DNA from 3 places in the Nocardioides jishulii genome. Region 3 is predicted to be linked to each of the others. Evidence: predicted binding sites of a transcription regulator. Region 3 holds the regulator's gene; each other region holds the start of a gene.
The links. Region 3 encodes HrcA, which represses chaperone genes, less so after heat shock. Its sites were predicted from a motif close to TTGGCACTCGNNNNNNNCGAGTGCCAA; they were not measured.
Positions count from the first base shown of each region.

Region 1: the regulator HrcA is predicted to act here: its motif matches at 3,266-3,292, upstream of groES (co-chaperone GroES).
Region 2: the regulator HrcA is predicted to act here: its motif matches at 3,066-3,092, upstream of groL (chaperonin GroEL).

Region 1 is NZ_CP040748.1:2,781,372-2,786,593, reverse strand. It holds gene FCL41_RS13155 (hypothetical protein) at 1-440, shown strand, start outside; gene FCL41_RS13150 (hypothetical protein) at 566-1,561, opposite strand; gene FCL41_RS13145 (PadR family transcriptional regulator) at 1,566-1,889, opposite strand; gene FCL41_RS13140 (class I SAM-dependent methyltransferase) at 2,032-3,216, opposite strand; gene groES (co-chaperone GroES) at 3,463-3,759, shown strand; gene groL (chaperonin GroEL) at 3,919-5,222, shown strand, end outside.
Region 2 is NZ_CP040748.1:2,877,147-2,882,368, forward strand. It holds gene FCL41_RS13650 (NAD(P)/FAD-dependent oxidoreductase) at 1-501, opposite strand, end outside; gene FCL41_RS13655 (hypothetical protein) at 511-948, opposite strand; gene groL (chaperonin GroEL) at 1,279-2,907, opposite strand; gene FCL41_RS13665 (TadE/TadG family type IV pilus assembly protein) at 3,191-4,765, opposite strand; gene FCL41_RS13670 (TadE/TadG family type IV pilus assembly protein) at 4,762-5,184, opposite strand.
Region 3 is NZ_CP040748.1:2,322,413-2,327,634, reverse strand. It holds gene FCL41_RS10995 (DUF4870 domain-containing protein) at 1-249, opposite strand, end outside; gene FCL41_RS10990 (DUF3097 domain-containing protein) at 275-1,129, opposite strand; gene FCL41_RS10985 (MBL fold metallo-hydrolase) at 1,194-2,057, opposite strand; gene hrcA (heat-inducible transcriptional repressor HrcA) at 2,203-3,228, shown strand; gene dnaJ (molecular chaperone DnaJ) at 3,276-4,457, shown strand; partial or broken gene FCL41_RS10970 (16S rRNA (uracil(1498)-N(3))-methyltransferase) at 4,472-5,222, shown strand, end outside.

The DNA of each region.
Region 1 (5,222 bases), 460 kb from region 3:
CCCTCGAGCCCTTCGCCGGCGAGAAGCTCGACAACGGCCCCAAGGCTCGTGCCTACGCCGACCACTACATCAAGGCCCACATGATCTCCGGGGGCGAGCAGACCCTTGAGCAGCACCCGGTGGAGCGTACGGCGACCGGTCCGGTCACCTACGAGGAGGCCAGCGGCTACGGTCGCGCGCTGAGCGCCGAGGTCGCCGAGGCTGGCGCCAAGGCCACCCCGGAGCAGATTGCGGCCGCCGAGGCCTGGATGGGTCAGCGTGAGTCGCTCTTCATGGGCAACACCCTGCGAGGCCTGCTCCTCTACGGATACGCCTTCGCCACGATGGGCACCATCGCCGGCTTCGCTGCCATCGGCGCCTTCGTCGGAGCTGCGCTCTTCCTGATCCTGGGCGTCCTCGGTCTCGCCCACTCGCGCAAGGTCGCTCGCGCGGAGGCCTGACGCACCCGGGAATGGTCGGCCCGTGAAGACGGGCCGACCACCCCGGGAGCAGGCTCGCAGACGACGAGACCCCCACGGTCACACCGTGGGGGTCTCGTGCTGCGTACGCCCGGGGCGTTCGCGCGTCAGGCCGGCAAGCCTCCGGCGCGCCCGACCTTGCGCCAGCCGTCGATCGTGTCCCAGATCCAGATCCCGAGGGCGGCCGCGAGGATCGCCGCATGCACGATCGAGGCGTCGAACGTGACTCCCTCCTCGGTCAGTGCCTGCACGAGCGCCGGGTTGAGCAGGCGGTCCTGGCTCGCCAACCATGCGATCGGGGCGGCAAAGAGCAGACCGGTCACGGTGTTGAGCGCGGCGAAGCCGGGCGTCCACCCGGCACCCGCCCGGTACTTCGCTGCCTCGAACGCGATCTCGCACGCCAGGGTCACCAGCACCAGCGGCATCCAGAACGACCACAGGTCGGGATCGATGACGGGGAGGCGCTCGCCGTCGATGCGGACCGTGGGCGCGACCTGCTGCCAGATGAGCAAGATGCCGAGGATCGCCAGCCAGGCGATGTTGGTGAGGGTCTCGCCGAGTGAGCCGCGCGGCCCCAGTGGAGGCTCGGGCAGTGACTCAGGCTTCCAGGGTGTGATCCCCAGGCTCTCCTGGGTGAGGCCGCCCTCGCTGCTCCGCTCGACGACCACGAAGCTCAGGGTGATCCAGAAGCTGATGTGGACCACCAGGGCCACCGCCATCCACGCGCCGTGCCCGGCGATGCTGCCGATGCTCTCGCCGGCGAAGGCGTCGATCGCCATCAGGATGACGGTGACGATCGGGACCACGGTCACCAGGACGGCGCGCATCACGCGGGACCACGCGGGGAAGAGCTCCGGGCCGATGAGTTGCTGGGGAGTGCCGGCGTACGAGGCGGAGAGCGCGTCGGGGTCGCCGAGCTCAACGAGCGCTGCGTGCTCCGCGGACTCCTCGTCGAGGATCGGGTTCTCCGCGCGCAGTGCCTCGACGCGGTCGGCGATCCCGGCTCGCAGCTCCAGGGCGACGTCGTCGCGCTGGTCCTCGCCCAGTCGCCGGGTCGCGGCGTGCACGTAGCGGTCGGTCAGGGTGGGCTTCGTGGCAGTCATCTCGTCACCTGAGTCTCTCGATGGACGTGTGCAGGCTCTGCCACTCGTCGAGCAGGGCCGTCAGGAGGGCTTCGCCCTCGGGGGTGCAGCGGTAGAACTTGCGGGGCCTGGACTCCTCGGTGTTCCACTCGCTGGTCAGCAGGCCCTGCTTCTCCAGGCGCCGCAGCAGGGGGTAGAGGGTGTTGCCGTCGACGGCGAAGCCGGCTGCGGCGAGCTCCTCCAGCAGTGCGTAGCCGTAGGTGGGGCGCGTGAGGGTGGCCAGCGCCGCCATCACCACGGTGCCGCGGCGCAGCTCCTGGAGGTGGCTGGCGAGGACGTCATCGTTCATGGCGGCGACATTAGTGTGCGTCGCACACTAATGTCCAGTAAATAATGTTGGGCGGCCGGTCAGTGTGCTCGTCAGTGCGCGTCGGCGCCGGTCAGTGGCGCCGGCGCGGCCGGACGTACGAGACGTCGGGAGGGCGGGAGGGTCAGAACGGGCGTACGTGAAGCACGCGGCCGACCCCGCCGACGCGGGTCAGCACGATGGTCGCCTCGACGTCGCCGGTGAGCCCCAGACGCTTGCGCAGCTGCTCGGGAACGATGTCGACGCCACGCTTCTTGATGGTGAGGGGACCGATGTTGCGCTCCACCAGCGCCGCCTTGAGCTGCTTCTCCCGGTAGGGGAGCTCCTCGATGACGTAGTACGACTTCATGAAGGGGGAGCGGAACGACTGGTCGCTCGTGACGTAGGCGATGTGGGGGTCGAGCAGGCCACCGCCGACGCCCGCCGCCACGGCGGTCACGAGTCCTGCCCGGATCACCGCGCCGTCGGGCTCGTAGAGGTGCTCGGCGAGGTCGACCACGGGGCGGTCCTGGCCCTGGTAGGGATCGTCCTCGTCGGTCAGGCTGACCAGGCCGTCGCCCGAGATGACGGTCGCGCGACGGCGTACGGTCGCCAGGCCGGGCGACCATAGCGCGGCCTCCTTCACCTCGCCCTGGTCGCTCACCCATTCGGCCTCGACGCCCTCGGGCACCAGGTCGTGGCCGACGCCGGGCGCGACCTTGACCACGGACGTACGCCGCAGCAGCTCCAGCACGAACGACCACGGAGGGGTCCAGCCGGTCTCGTCGAAGACGCGGCCGCGAGCTCCCCGGCGCGCGGGGTCGGCGAAGGCGGCACCGAAGCCGTCGAGGTCCAGGGAGGTGGAGTCGGCCACCATCGTGGCGCCGGGCAGTCCGAGCGCGTCGAGGTTGGCCTGGGCGACGCGGGCGCGGACCGGGTCAAGGTCGACGCCGGCAGCCGTCAGTCCGGCGCGGGCGAAGGCGACCAGGTCGCCGCCGATGCCGCAGCCGAGGTCGACCACCGAGCTCGGTCGCGCGGCCGCCAGTCGAGCCGCCCGGTGGGCCGCGACGCGGCTGCGGGTGGCCTGCTCCAGGCCGTCAGGGGTGAAGTACATGCGCAACGCGTCCTCGCCGAACTTGGCGACGCCCTTGACTCGCAGCTGCACCTGCGTGAGCGCGGCGGCCGCCCGCTCGGGGTCGGGCTCGACCCTGCGTACCGCCGCGGCGGCGGCCAAGGGGTTGCCTTCGTGGTCGGCGTACAGGTGCGCCGCCTGCTCCAGCAGCCGCTGGCCGTCGGGGGTGAGCAGCCAGGTGAAGGTGTCGAGGTCCACCCGTGCATCCTCCCCCATGTTCCAGCCGCCGGACTCCGCTCCTCCTGTGCTGGCACTCACAGACGGGGAGTGCTAACGTCTGGCTTGGCACTCTCATGTCGAGAATGCCAGCAGCCGTGAACGACCACGACCCCCGCGACGGCGCGGTCGAGAACGGCGGCACCCCGCGGGTCTCCGGCTGGCCGGACCACCCCGCACCCCCGTCCAGACACACAGACTCACGTGCAGAAAGTGGAGGTCGACATCGTGTCGGTCAACATCAAGCCCCTCGAGGACCGCATCGTCGTCAAGCCCCTCGAGGCCGAGCAGACCACGGCTTCCGGCCTGGTCATCCCGGACACCGCCAAGGAGAAGCCCCAGGAGGGTGAGGTCGTGGCCGTGGGCCCCGGCCGCTTCGCCGAGAACGGCACCGACCGCGTCCCGGTCGACGTCGCCGTCGGCGACAAGGTCATCTACTCCAAGTACGGCGGCACCGAGGTCAAGTACGCGGGTGACGAGTTCCTGATCCTCTCGGCGCGCGACGTCCTCGCCATCGTTTCCTGACGAACTGGCATCCCGCCCGGCGGCGTTGGGTGTGCCTGACACCGCTTCGTTCGAAGCACGTCGGCGCACCCGCCCGTCGGGCGGACGCCATTTCGCCGGCACCCCGGCCCTGAGAACTCGCCGGCACCCCGGCCCTGAGAACCACCAAGAGGAGCAGCAATGCCCAAGATCCTTGAGTTCGACGAGAACGCTCGTCGTGCGCTCGAGCGCGGAGTCGACGCGCTCGCCAACACCGTCAAGGTGACGCTCGGCCCCAAGGGCCGCTACGTCGTCCTGGACAAGAAGTGGGGCGCTCCGACCATCACGAACGACGGTGTCTCCGTCGCCCGTGAGATCGAGCTGGACGACCCCTTCGAGAACCTCGGTGCGCAGCTCTGCAAGGAAGTTGCCACCAAGACCAACGACGTCGCCGGTGACGGCACCACCACCGCCACCGTGCTGGCCCAGGCCATGGTCCACGAGGGCCTCAAGGCCGTGACCGCCGGCGCCAACCCGATGAGCCTCAAGCGCGGCATGGACGCCGCGGCCGAGGCCCTCAGCGACGCGCTCCGCGAGGCGGCCCGTGAGGTCGACTCCAAGGAGGACATGGCGTCGGTCGCGACGATCTCGTCGCGCGACGCGCACATCGGCGAGCTGCTCGCCGAGGCCTTCGACAAGGTCGGCAAGGACGGCGTCATCACCGTCGACGAGTCCAACACCATGGGCACCGAGCTCGAGTTCACCGAGGGCATGCAGTTCGACAAGGGCTACATCTCGGCCTACTTCGTCAGCGACCCCGAGCGCATGGAGGCCGTCCTCGACGACCCCTACGTGCTGCTCGTCCAGGGCAAGGTCTCCTCGGTCGCCGAGCTGGTGCCGCTCCTGGAGAAGGTCATGGCGACCGGCAAGCCGCTCTTCATCCTCGCCGAGGACGTCGACGGTGAGGCGCTCTCGACCCTGGTCGTCAACAAGATCCGCGGCACCTTCAACGCCGTCGCGGTGAAGTCGCCGGCCTTCGGTGACCGCCGCAAGGCCATGATGCAGGACATCGCGGTCCTCACCGGTGGCCAGGTCATCGCCCCCGAGGTCGGGCTCAAGCTCGACCAGGCCGGCCTCGAGGTGCTGGGCCAGGCCCGCCGCGTCGTGGTCACCAAGGACAACACCACCATCGTCGACGGCGCCGGTGAGGCCGCCGAGGTCGAGGCCCGGGTCAACCAGATCAAGGCCGAGATCGAGAACACCGACTCCGACTGGGACCGCGAGAAGCTCTCCGAGCGCCTCGCGAAGCTGGCCGGCGGTGTCTGCGTGATCAAGGTCGGTGCCCACACCGAGGTGGAGCTCAAGGAGAAGAAGCACCGCATCGAGGACGCTGTCTCCTCCACGCGTGCCGCGATCGAGGAGGGCATCGTCGCTGGCGGTGGCTCCGCGCTCATCCACGCCGTCGAGGTGCTCGAGGGCGACCTGGGCCTCGTCGGTGACGAGGC
Region 2 (5,222 bases), 550 kb from region 3:
CGGCTGTCCGCAGGCACGGATGTGCTCGATCTCCTCCAGCAGGGTCGAACGCTCGTCAGCGGTGCGGTAGGCGGCGATGAACGACTCAGCCTCGTGGGTGGGCGCGTCGACACCGCCCTTGCGGAGCAGGTCGAAGGCATCGAGGGCCAAGGAGTTCAGCGGCACCAGGGCGCCCATCGCCCGGCGCCAGCGGGGCATCGTGGAGTTGCGGGCGAAGCGCACCAGGAACTCCAGCAACCGGCGGTCGGCCGTGACGGGGACGTAGACCGGCGAGCTCGGACTGACCACGGCGCGGATGCCGTAGCGCAGGACGGCAGGCTCCGGGAGCGGGGTCGCCAACCCCGGGGTGAGCCATCCCGCGTTGCCCCACGACGACCCGGCCGCCACCCCGGTGCGGTCCAGGACGGTGACGCGGACGCCACGCTCCTGCAGGAACCACGCGGTGGAGAGGCCGACCATGCCGGCTCCGATGACGACGACGTGCCGAGGTGCGTGGGTCATGCCACAGCATCACCGATGATCGGGATCTGCGCCACCCTCCGCTTCCGCCTCCAGCTCAACCTCGTCCTGCTGGCGCGGGGCGCTGGTCAACCAGGTGAGCACGGCCGCGGCAAGGCCGAACCACACACGCGGGTGGCGCACGCCCTTGCCGCGCAGCCACCCCTCGAGCCGGCTGTCGGCCGCCATCCCCAGGACGCTGGCGCCCGTGAGCAGGGCGCCCACCGTGGCGCCGATGGCGGCCCGCTGGGCCGGGGACGCCGACTCCCCCACGGCGACGGCGCCGCCCGCCACCCCGGCCAGGCCGCTGAGGGCATGGATGGTCGTGAGCGGAGGCCCTTGCAGACGTCGCGGGGAGACGAACACGGTGAAGAGGCCGGTGGCGACCGACTGGACGAGGCGCGACTCCGGGGACTCCAGGTCGCGGACGCGGGTGAGGAGGTCAGACATGGGCGTCACGGTAGCCGGGAGCCCAAGACCCGGTACGAGGTGCTCCGACCTGCTGCGGAAATGGCGGAACCCCGCCGTACGTGCGTACGACGGGGTCCTGCCGATCTGCGCAGGGACAGTCACGGCACCCTCACGGGCGCGTGACCGCCCCCTGCTCCGATCAGAAGTCCATGCTGTCGGGACTTCTTCACTGCGCAGGGACAGTCACGGCACCCTCACGGGCGCGTGACCGCCCCCTGCTCCGATCAGAAGTCCATGCTGTCGGGACTTCTTCACTGCGCAGGGACAGTCACGGCACCCTCACGGGCGCGTGACCGCCCCCTGCTCCGATCAGAAGTCCATGCCACCCATGCCACCGGTCGGGTCGCCGCCCATGGGCGCCGACTTCTCCGGCTTGTCGGCCACGACGGCCTCGGTGGTCAGGAACAGCGCTGCGATGGAGGCAGCGTTCTGCAGGGCCGAGCGGGTCACCTTGGCGGGGTCGATGATGCCGGTGGCGATCATGTCGACGTACTCGCCGGTGGCGGCGTTGAGGCCCTCACCGGACGGGAGGTTGCGGACCTTCTCCGCCACGACGCCGCCCTCGAGACCAGCGTTGATCGCGATCTGCTTGAGCGGAGCCTCGGTGGCGACGCGGACGATGTTGGCGCCCGTGGCCTCGTCACCGGTCAGGTCGAGACCGTCGAAGGCGACAGCGGCGGCCTGGACGAGGGCGACGCCACCGCCGGCGACGATGCCCTCCTCGACGGCAGCCTTCGCGTTGCGAACGGCGTCCTCGATGCGGTGCTTGCGCTCCTTGAGCTCAACCTCGGTGGCCGCGCCGACCTTGATGACGGCCACGCCGCCGGCCAGCTTGGCGAGGCGCTCCTGGAGCTTCTCGCGGTCGTAGTCGGAGTCCGACTTCTCGATCTCGGCGCGGATCTGGTTGACGCGACCCTCGATCTGGCCGGCGTCGCCAGCACCCTCGACGATGGTGGTCTCGTCCTTGGTGATGACGACCTTGCGGGCCTGGCCCAGCAGCTCGAGACCAGCGGTCTCCAGCTTGAGGCCGACCTCCTCGGAGATGACCTGGCCACCGGTGAGGATCGCGATGTCCTGCAGCATGGCCTTGCGGCGGTCACCGAAGCCCGGAGCCTTGACGGCGACGGACTTGAAGGTGCCACGGATCTTGTTGACGACCAGGGTCGACAGGGCCTCGCCGTCGACGTCCTCGGCGATGATGACCAGCGGCTTGCCGGACTGCATGACCTTCTCGAGGAGGGGCAGCAGGTCCTTGACGTTGGAGATCTTGGAGTTGGCGATGAGGACGTAGGGGTCCTCCAGCACGGTCTCCATGCGCTCGGGGTCGGTGACGAAGTAGGCCGAGATGTAGCCCTTGTCGAAGCGCATGCCCTCGGTGAGCTCGAGGTCGAGGCCGAAGGTGTTCGACTCCTCGACCGTGATCACGCCCTCCTTGCCGACCTTGTCCATCGCCTCGGCGATGATCTCGCCGACGGTGGTGTCAGCGGCGGAGATCGAGGCGGTCGAAGCAATCTGCTCCTTGGTCTCGACGTCCTTGGCCATCGACAGGAGCTCGTTGGAGACGGCGGTGACCGCAGCCTCGATGCCGCGCTTCAGGCCCATGGGGTTAGCGCCGGCCGCGACGTTGCGCAGGCCTTCGCGGACCATGGCCTGGGCCAGGACGGTGGCGGTGGTGGTGCCGTCGCCCGCGACGTCGTCGGTCTTCTTGGCGACCTCCTTGACGAGCTCGGCCCCGATCTTCTCGTACGGGTCCTCGAGCTCGATCTCCTTGGCGATGGAGACACCGTCGTTGGTGATCGTGGGGGCGCCCCACTTCTTCTCGAGGACGACGTTGCGGCCCTTGGGACCGAGCGTGACCTTGACGGCGTCGGCGAGCGTGTTCATTCCGCGCTCGAGGCCGCGTCGGGCTTCCTCGTTGAAAGCAATCAGCTTAGGCATGACTCCTGCGATTCCTTTTCGGAGTTCGTGGTGGTGCGCCGGCGGGCTGCCCGCGACGGACGACGCCGGTCGACGACGGACCCTTCCCGTCGCTTTCCAGCGCCTCAGCATCACCGGTGCGCATTGTCACTCTCGTGGCGAGAGTGCCAAGCCCAGTTTTAGCACTCGCCACGGGCGAGTGCAAACGCCCCTGCCGCCTTTTGGCACCGTCGCCGTACGCGTCGACGGCGCCGCCCGGTGTGGGCGGCGCCGTCGAGGAGTCGTGCGTGCGTGGAGGTCGCGGTCAGGCAGGCATCTTCATGAGCTTGATGCCCTTGGTGAGCGAGCCGAACGCGGAGCGGAAGATGGTCTCCAGCTCGGCGCCGTTCGCGGCGCAGAAGAAGAAGTCGCCGTCCGCGTTCTCCGCGTTTCGCTGGGCAGTCACGTTGCAGTCGGAGGCGGTGGACGGACCGCCGTCGGGCGCGTTGGACGCCGTCCGGGCGAGCACGTCACGCAACCTGTCGGTCCTGTTGTTGCCCGTGACGCAGTAGTTGTTCGTCACCGCGGCCCCGAAGCCGATGGTGATGATCAGGACGTCCTTGGCCTTGACCTCGTCGGCCATCCGCACCAGGTTGTCGCAGCCCTGCTGCCCCTTCGAGGCGTTGCGGCCCGCTCCGAAGTCGGTGGCGCTGAACAGGTTCTTGTAGCCGTTGGTCAGGACCTCGTCGGGCGAACCGTCCGTCTCGAAGATGAGCACCTTCTTGGGGGTGGGACCAGGACGCACCGGGAGCGACGACAGGTTGTTGGGGGTGCTGCCGAGCAGGTAGCGGGCACCACCCTTCAGGGCCGAGGCGAGGTGCGTGCCGTAGTTGCCGGACTTGGCCCCGGGCATGCACTTCAGCGACTTCACCAGCGGGTCCGTAGCGACGACCGTGCCACTGGGACCGGTGAGGTAGCCGTTGGAGAACGGCGACGCGATCCAGCTGCCAGCGTTCGGCGAGTTGGTGCTCTCGAGCTTCGGGGTGTTGTCACTGTTCCACTGCAGGGTGGCGGGCCTTCCGCTCTCGGTCTGCTTGACACCGGACTCGGCACTCGTGCAGAGCTCCGTGCTGTTCTTGTTCATCCGACGCGCTTCGCTCTTGTGGATGGTGCCGAGCGCGACGTACTGGAGCTCGGGGTTCATGACCGTGAGCGAGCTCTCGATCGCCGCCTTCATCTTGTCGCGGTCAGTGTCGGCCATCGACGGTGTGCGGTCGGCCATGACGAGGATGTCGAGCGGATTCGGCACGTCGTTCCCGCACGTGCCCTTGCAGGCGATCGAGACCACCGCACCTGTGTCGCCTTCCTTGTAGCCGATGGCCGGGGCGAACGCGTAGGGCACGACCTTCGAGTCGGCCACCCGAACGGTGTTGCACTTCACCGCTCCCCCCGTGCTGGCCGTGCGGCGCGGGTCACAAGGGATGAAGCAGACGAACTCGTCACACTTCGTGCCGACGTAGGGCCTCGTGCCGTGCGGGTTGCAGGTCGTCGGGATCTGCGTGTACTGCACCGACTTGGTCGCACCTGTCGAGGCCACGACGCACCACAGGTCGGTCGTGACGCTGGTGTTGACGTCGTTGGCGCGCGCCATGTCACCGACGACGGTCTGGATGTTGTTCTGCTGCTCGGGCAGTGCGTAGGCACCGGCGTGCGCGGCGGCGTCCAAGGTGTCCTTGAGCTGCTGCTTGGCCGAGACCTGGCTGGCGATGTCGACCGAGATGGCCGCCAGCGCAATGAGGAGGACCAGGACCATCGAGAAGAGGATCGCGTAGGCGCCCTTCTCGTCACGACGGCGCGCCGCGCGGGCGGCGAGGCGGGAGACCATGTTCCTCTTCGTCATTCGATTCTCATCTCTGCCTGGCGGGTCAGGTCGAAACCACCCGGGAAGAACATCCCGACGGGGGTCAGCATCTTGTGCTGGTAGGCGATCTTCACGACGGCGGTGTCGCCACTGAGCCTGTTGGCGTCGTAGGCGCCGCACGACGTGTTCGCCGGCGGTCGCTTGCAGGAGACGGTCACCGTCACCGCACCCACCGAGCGGGTGGCGTTGGTGGCCACGGCCACCACCTCGGCCTGGGTGGACTTCAACGAGGCGGCGCGGGCGGCGTCGCGGGCGGCGTTGTTGATCATCGAGCCACGGTTGATCATGTAACCGAAGTCGATGATGCCGAAGAGCAGCATCAGGAAGATGGGCAGAATGAGGGCGAACTCCACCGCTGCCGCCCCACGCTCCCCGCGCTTCCTAGGTCCGAGCGCCATGCGTCCTCCGGTTCGTCCATGACTGAACGCGGGCCCAG
Region 3 (5,222 bases):
GCCGCCCGCGAAGAGGCGCTCCTGGGCGGGATCCAGCGACTCGACCGGGGCTCCGTAGTACTGCGGCCCCTGCGGCTGGCCGTACGGACCCTGGCCGTACGGAACCTGGCCGTACGGGGGCTGGCCGTACTGACCCTGGCCGTACGGCGGCTGCTGGGGCGCGCCGCCGGTGGGCTGGCCGTACGGCTCCTGCCCGCCCGAGGGCGGGGCCTGCTCGGAGCCTTCGTACGGCTGCTCGGGGTGGGTCATGACTCTCCTCGGGGTTCGCGGCCCGTCACTCGGCGGTGACGAAGTCGATCAGCTCCTCAACCCTACCGAGGAGGGCGGGGTCGAGGTCCTGGAAGCCGCGTACGCCGCCGAGGATGTGCTTCCAGGCGCGGGCGATGTCGGCCTGGTCGCGGTGCGGCCACCCCAGCTGCTGGCAGGTGCCCTTCTTCCAGTCGATGGAGCGCGGCACGGTCGGCCACTTCTCGAACCCGAGACGCTCGGGCTTCACTGCCTGCCAGACGTCGATGAAGGGGTGGCCCACGATGAGGACGTGCTTTCCCACCTCGGAGCGCATGATCGACTGGGCGATCCGGCTCTCCTTGGAGCCCGGCACGAGGTGGTCGACCAGGACGCCCACACGGCGGCCCGGTGCGGGCCGGAAGTCCTTGAGGTGGTCGGCGAGGTCGTCGACACCACCCAGGAACTCGACCACCACGCCCTCGATGCGCAGGTCGTCACCCCAGACCTTCTCGACCAGCTCGGCGTCGTGCCGGCCCTCGACGAAGATCCGGCTCTGGCGGGCCACCCGCGCCTTCGCGTCGTGCACCGCCACCGAGCCCGACGCGGTGCGGGTGGACTTCTTGGGTGCTGCCACCTGCACGGGGGGCAGCAGGATCACCGGCTTGCCCTCGACGAGGTAGCCGGGCCCCATCGGGAAGGTGCGGCGCTTGTAGCGCCGGTCCTCGAGGGTGACGGTGCGCAGGTCACGGTCGATGCCGACGACCTCGCCGCACCACTCGGTGGTCACCTCCTCGACGACCATCCCCATCTCCACGGGGGTCTCGGTCGCGCGGCCGCGGACGGGGGCGCGCCAGTCGCCGGAGAGGACGTCGGAGCCGTAACGGTCAGTGGGGGAGGACACGCCTCCAACGCTAGGCGCGGGCGCCGACGACCCGACGGATCGCCGACGGCGTGCCGTCGATCCGTCAGATCAGCGGCAACCGCTTCTGGCTGCGGGGGAGGTGCTCGTAGCCCCGCGCGACTGCGTGGACGAGCCCTTCGGGGAGGTAGGGCCACTGCGCGGAGGCGAGGGCGTCGGACTCGCGTACGCCGCGGCTCGCGAGGTCGCGCACGGTCTCGGCCACGATGCCCACCGCGGCGCGCTGGTCCTGCACGAACTCACGGTCCACGACGGCGCCGTGCCCCGGGACCACGAGGGTCGAGGGACGCAGCAGCCCGAGCACGGTGTCGAGCGTGAGCGGCCACTCCAGGGGCCACGCGTCGATGCCGTAGCAGGGGGCCCCGGACTGCTCGACGAGGTCGCCCGCCACGAGCACGTCGGCGTCGGCGACGTTGACGACCACGTCTCCTGCGGTGTGGCCCCGTCCGGGGTGGATCAGCTCGACGAGGCGTCCGCCCAGGTCGAGGACCCTGACGGAGGCGAAGGTGGTGTCGGGCGGGCACAGCGCCGTCGCCCCGACCTCCTCGTGGTGCCCCTCGCTCTCGGGGTGCCCCAGCACCGAGCGGGTCTGTCGTGCTCCTTCGGCGTGGGCCGCGAACTCCTCCAGCGCGGCCTCGTGCGCGTGCACCGGTACGTCGCCGTAGGTCGCGCGCACGGCACCGTTGCCGAACGTGTGGTCGAAGTGCCAGTGGGTGTTGACGAGGCCCACGACCTCGCCCGCGCCCAGGGCGCGGACGTCGGCGACGAGGGCCTCCCCGGCGCGCGTCGAGCCGTGGGAGTCGACCAGCAGCAGGCCGTCGTCGCCCCCGATGACGGTGACGTTGGTGTCGAGCCACTCGCGCCGCGAGACCCAGACCCGGTCGGCGACCTCGACGAAGGGGGAGTTCATGGCGCGAGCCTAGCCCCGCGCAGTCGGTGTGGATGGGGTCCGGCGGGTAGGCTTGGCACTCGTCGGGCGTGAGTGCCAGACAGGGCGGCAGATGTTGGTGTCGGCCCGCCCGATCCACCGTCGATGAGGAACAGGAGCAGCCGGCATGTCCCAGGAACGCAAGCTCGCCGTCCTGCGAGCCATCGTCGAGGACTACGTCGCCACGGAGGAGCCCGTCGGCTCCAAGGCCCTGGTCGAGCGCCACGGGCTCGGCGTCTCGCCCGCCACGGTGCGCAACGACATGGCGGCCCTCGAGGACGAAGGCTTCATCCACCAGCCCCACACCAGCGCCGGGCGCGTGCCGACCGACAAGGGCTACCGGCTCTTCGTCGACCGCCTCGCCACCCTCAAGCCCATGTCGACGGCCGAGAAGCGAGCCATCGCCACCTTCCTCGACGGCGCCGTTGACCTCGACGACGTCGTCCAGCGCGCCGTGCGTACGCTGTCGCAGCTCACCCACCAGGTGGCCGTGGTGCAGTACCCGACGCTCTCGCGCAGCACGGTGCGTCACGTGGAGTTCGTCGCGCTGTCGACGACCCGCCTGCTGGTCGTGCTGATCCTCTCCAACGGCCGCGTGGAGCAGCGGATCGTGGAGACCGCCGAACGCCTGCTCGACGACGAGCGCCTGGCCGAGCTGCGCACCCGCGTCAACCGGCTCGCCGCGGGTCAGCGCATCGCTGACGCCTCCACCGCCCTGGGCGACCTGCCGTCCCAGGTGTCCGAGCCCGACGGTCCCCTCGCCCGTGCGGTCACCGACGCGCTCGTCGAGGCGATGTCGGACCACCGGCGTGGTGAGCGCGTGGCCGTCTCCGGCACCTCCCACCTGGCCCGCCACGGCGACCAGTTCGAGACGTCGGTCCGCCCGCTCCTGGAAGCCATGGAGGAGCACGTCGTGCTGCTCAAGCTGCTCGGCGAGGCCAGCGCCGACGGCGAGCTGACCGTCAGGATCGGCACCGAGGGGCCCTTCAGCCAGTTCGCGAAGACCAGCGTCGTCTCGTCGGGCTACGGTCCCGGCAACGACGCGTTGGCGAGCCTGGGGGTCCTCGGCCCCACCCGCATGGACTACCCGAGCACCATGGCGAGCGTGCGGGCCGTGGCCCGCTACGTGTCGCGCATCCTCGACGAGGCCTGACGCCCGTCCCGACCCACACCACCCCACCACCAGCACGAGGAACGACGTTGAGCCAGGACCTGTACGAACTTCTCGGTGTCTCGCGTGACGCGGACGCGGACCAGATCAAGAAGGCGTATCGCAAGCTCGCCCGCCAGCTGCACCCGGACGTCAACCCTGACCCCGAGGCGCAGGAGCAGTTCAAGCAGGTGACCACCGCGTACGAGGTGCTCTCCGACCCCCAGAAGCGGGCGCACTACGACCGCGGCGGTGACCCGTTCTCCCAGGCCGGAGGGTTTGGCCAGGGGGCCGGATTCTCCTTCACCGACATCATGGACGCCTTCTTCGGCGGCGCCGCGCCCGGTGGCGGCGGTGGTGGCCGTGGTCCGCGTCCGCGCATGCGTCGCGGCCAGGACGCCCTCATCGCCCTCGAGGTCGAGCTGGCCGAGGCGGCCTTCGGCGTCACCAAGGAGATCAAGGTCGACACCGCGGTGACCTGCAGCCTGTGCCACGGCGCCGGCACCGCCGAGGGCACCGAGCCGGTCACCTGCGGCACCTGCCACGGCGCCGGTGAGGTCGCCCAGGTCCAGCGTTCGTTCCTGGGGGAGATCCGCACGCTTCGCCCGTGCGCGGCCTGCCGCGGCTACGGGTCGATCATCCCGGACCCCTGCCGGGAGTGTTCCGGCGAGGGCCGCGTCCGTTCGCGCCGTACCCTCAACGTCAAGATCCCCGCGGGCGTCGACGACGGCACCCGGGTGCAGCTCACCGAGCAGGGTGAGGTCGGTCCGGGCGGCGGTCCCGCCGGTGACCTCTACGTCGAGATCCGGGTCGCGCAGCACCCCACCTTCGTACGCCACGGCAACGACCTGCACTGCACGGTCTCGGTGCCCATGACCGCGGCCGCCCTCGGCACCACCCTGACCCTGCCGCTCCTCGAGGCCGACGTCGTCGTCCCTGAGGACGAGGCGAAGGACGAGCGTGAGACGACCTACGAGCTGGAGGTCCGGGCCGGCACCCAGTCGGGGACCGAGCAGGTCATCCGCGGCAAGGGAGTGCCCGGGCTGCGCGGCGGGCGCGGCGACCTCATCGCCACGGTGGTGGTGGAGACGCCCTCGAAGCTGGACGCGCGTCAGGAGGAGCTGCTGCGCGAGCTGGCTGTGCTGCGCGGCGAGGAGGCTCCCGAGGGCACGATGCGCTCGAGCCACAAGTCCGTCTTCGGGCGCCTGCGTGACGCCTTCGGCAACCACTGAGTCGAGGCGGCGCCATGACGCTTCCCGTGCACGTCGTCGACGACCTGTCGGCCGCCACCCCCGGGGCGACGGTCCAGGTCACCGGTGACGAGGGGCACCACGCCGTCGCGGTACGCCGACTTGGCGTGGGCGAGCGCGTGGTGCTGACCGACGGTCGCGGCCGCGCCGTGAGCGGTGCCGTCAGCGCCACGGCCAAGCGCGCCTTCGACCTGGTCGTCGACGAGGTCACCGACTCCCCGCGTCCCGCCCCCCACCGTCAGCGTGGTCCAGGCCCTGCCCAAGGGGGACCGCGGCGAGCTCGCCGTGGAGGTCCTCACCGAGGTGGGGGTCGACGTCGTCGTCCCCTGGGCCGCCTCCCGCTCGGTCGCGGTCTGGCGGGGCGAGCGGGCGGCGAAGTCGCACGCGAAGTGGGCGTCCACCGCGCGTGAGGCCGCCAAGCAGGCCCGACGCGTGTGGCACCCGGAGGTGACTCCGCTGGCGACCACGGCCGACGTCGTGGCGCGCATCGAGGCCGCGGAGGTGGCCCTGGTGCTCCACGAGGAGGCGAGCGCGCCGTTGTCGTCCCTCGAGGTGCCGGTGGCGGGGGAGATCCTCCTGGTGGTCGGCCCCGAGGGCGGCGTCTCGCCGGAGGAGCTCGAGGCGTTCACTGCCGCCGGGGCCGTCCCCGTACGCCTGGGGCGTGAGGTGCTGCGTACCTCCACCGCCGGCGTGGTGGCCGTGGGCGCCCTGCTCTCCCGCACCGCCCGCTGGCAGGCTGAGGACCCC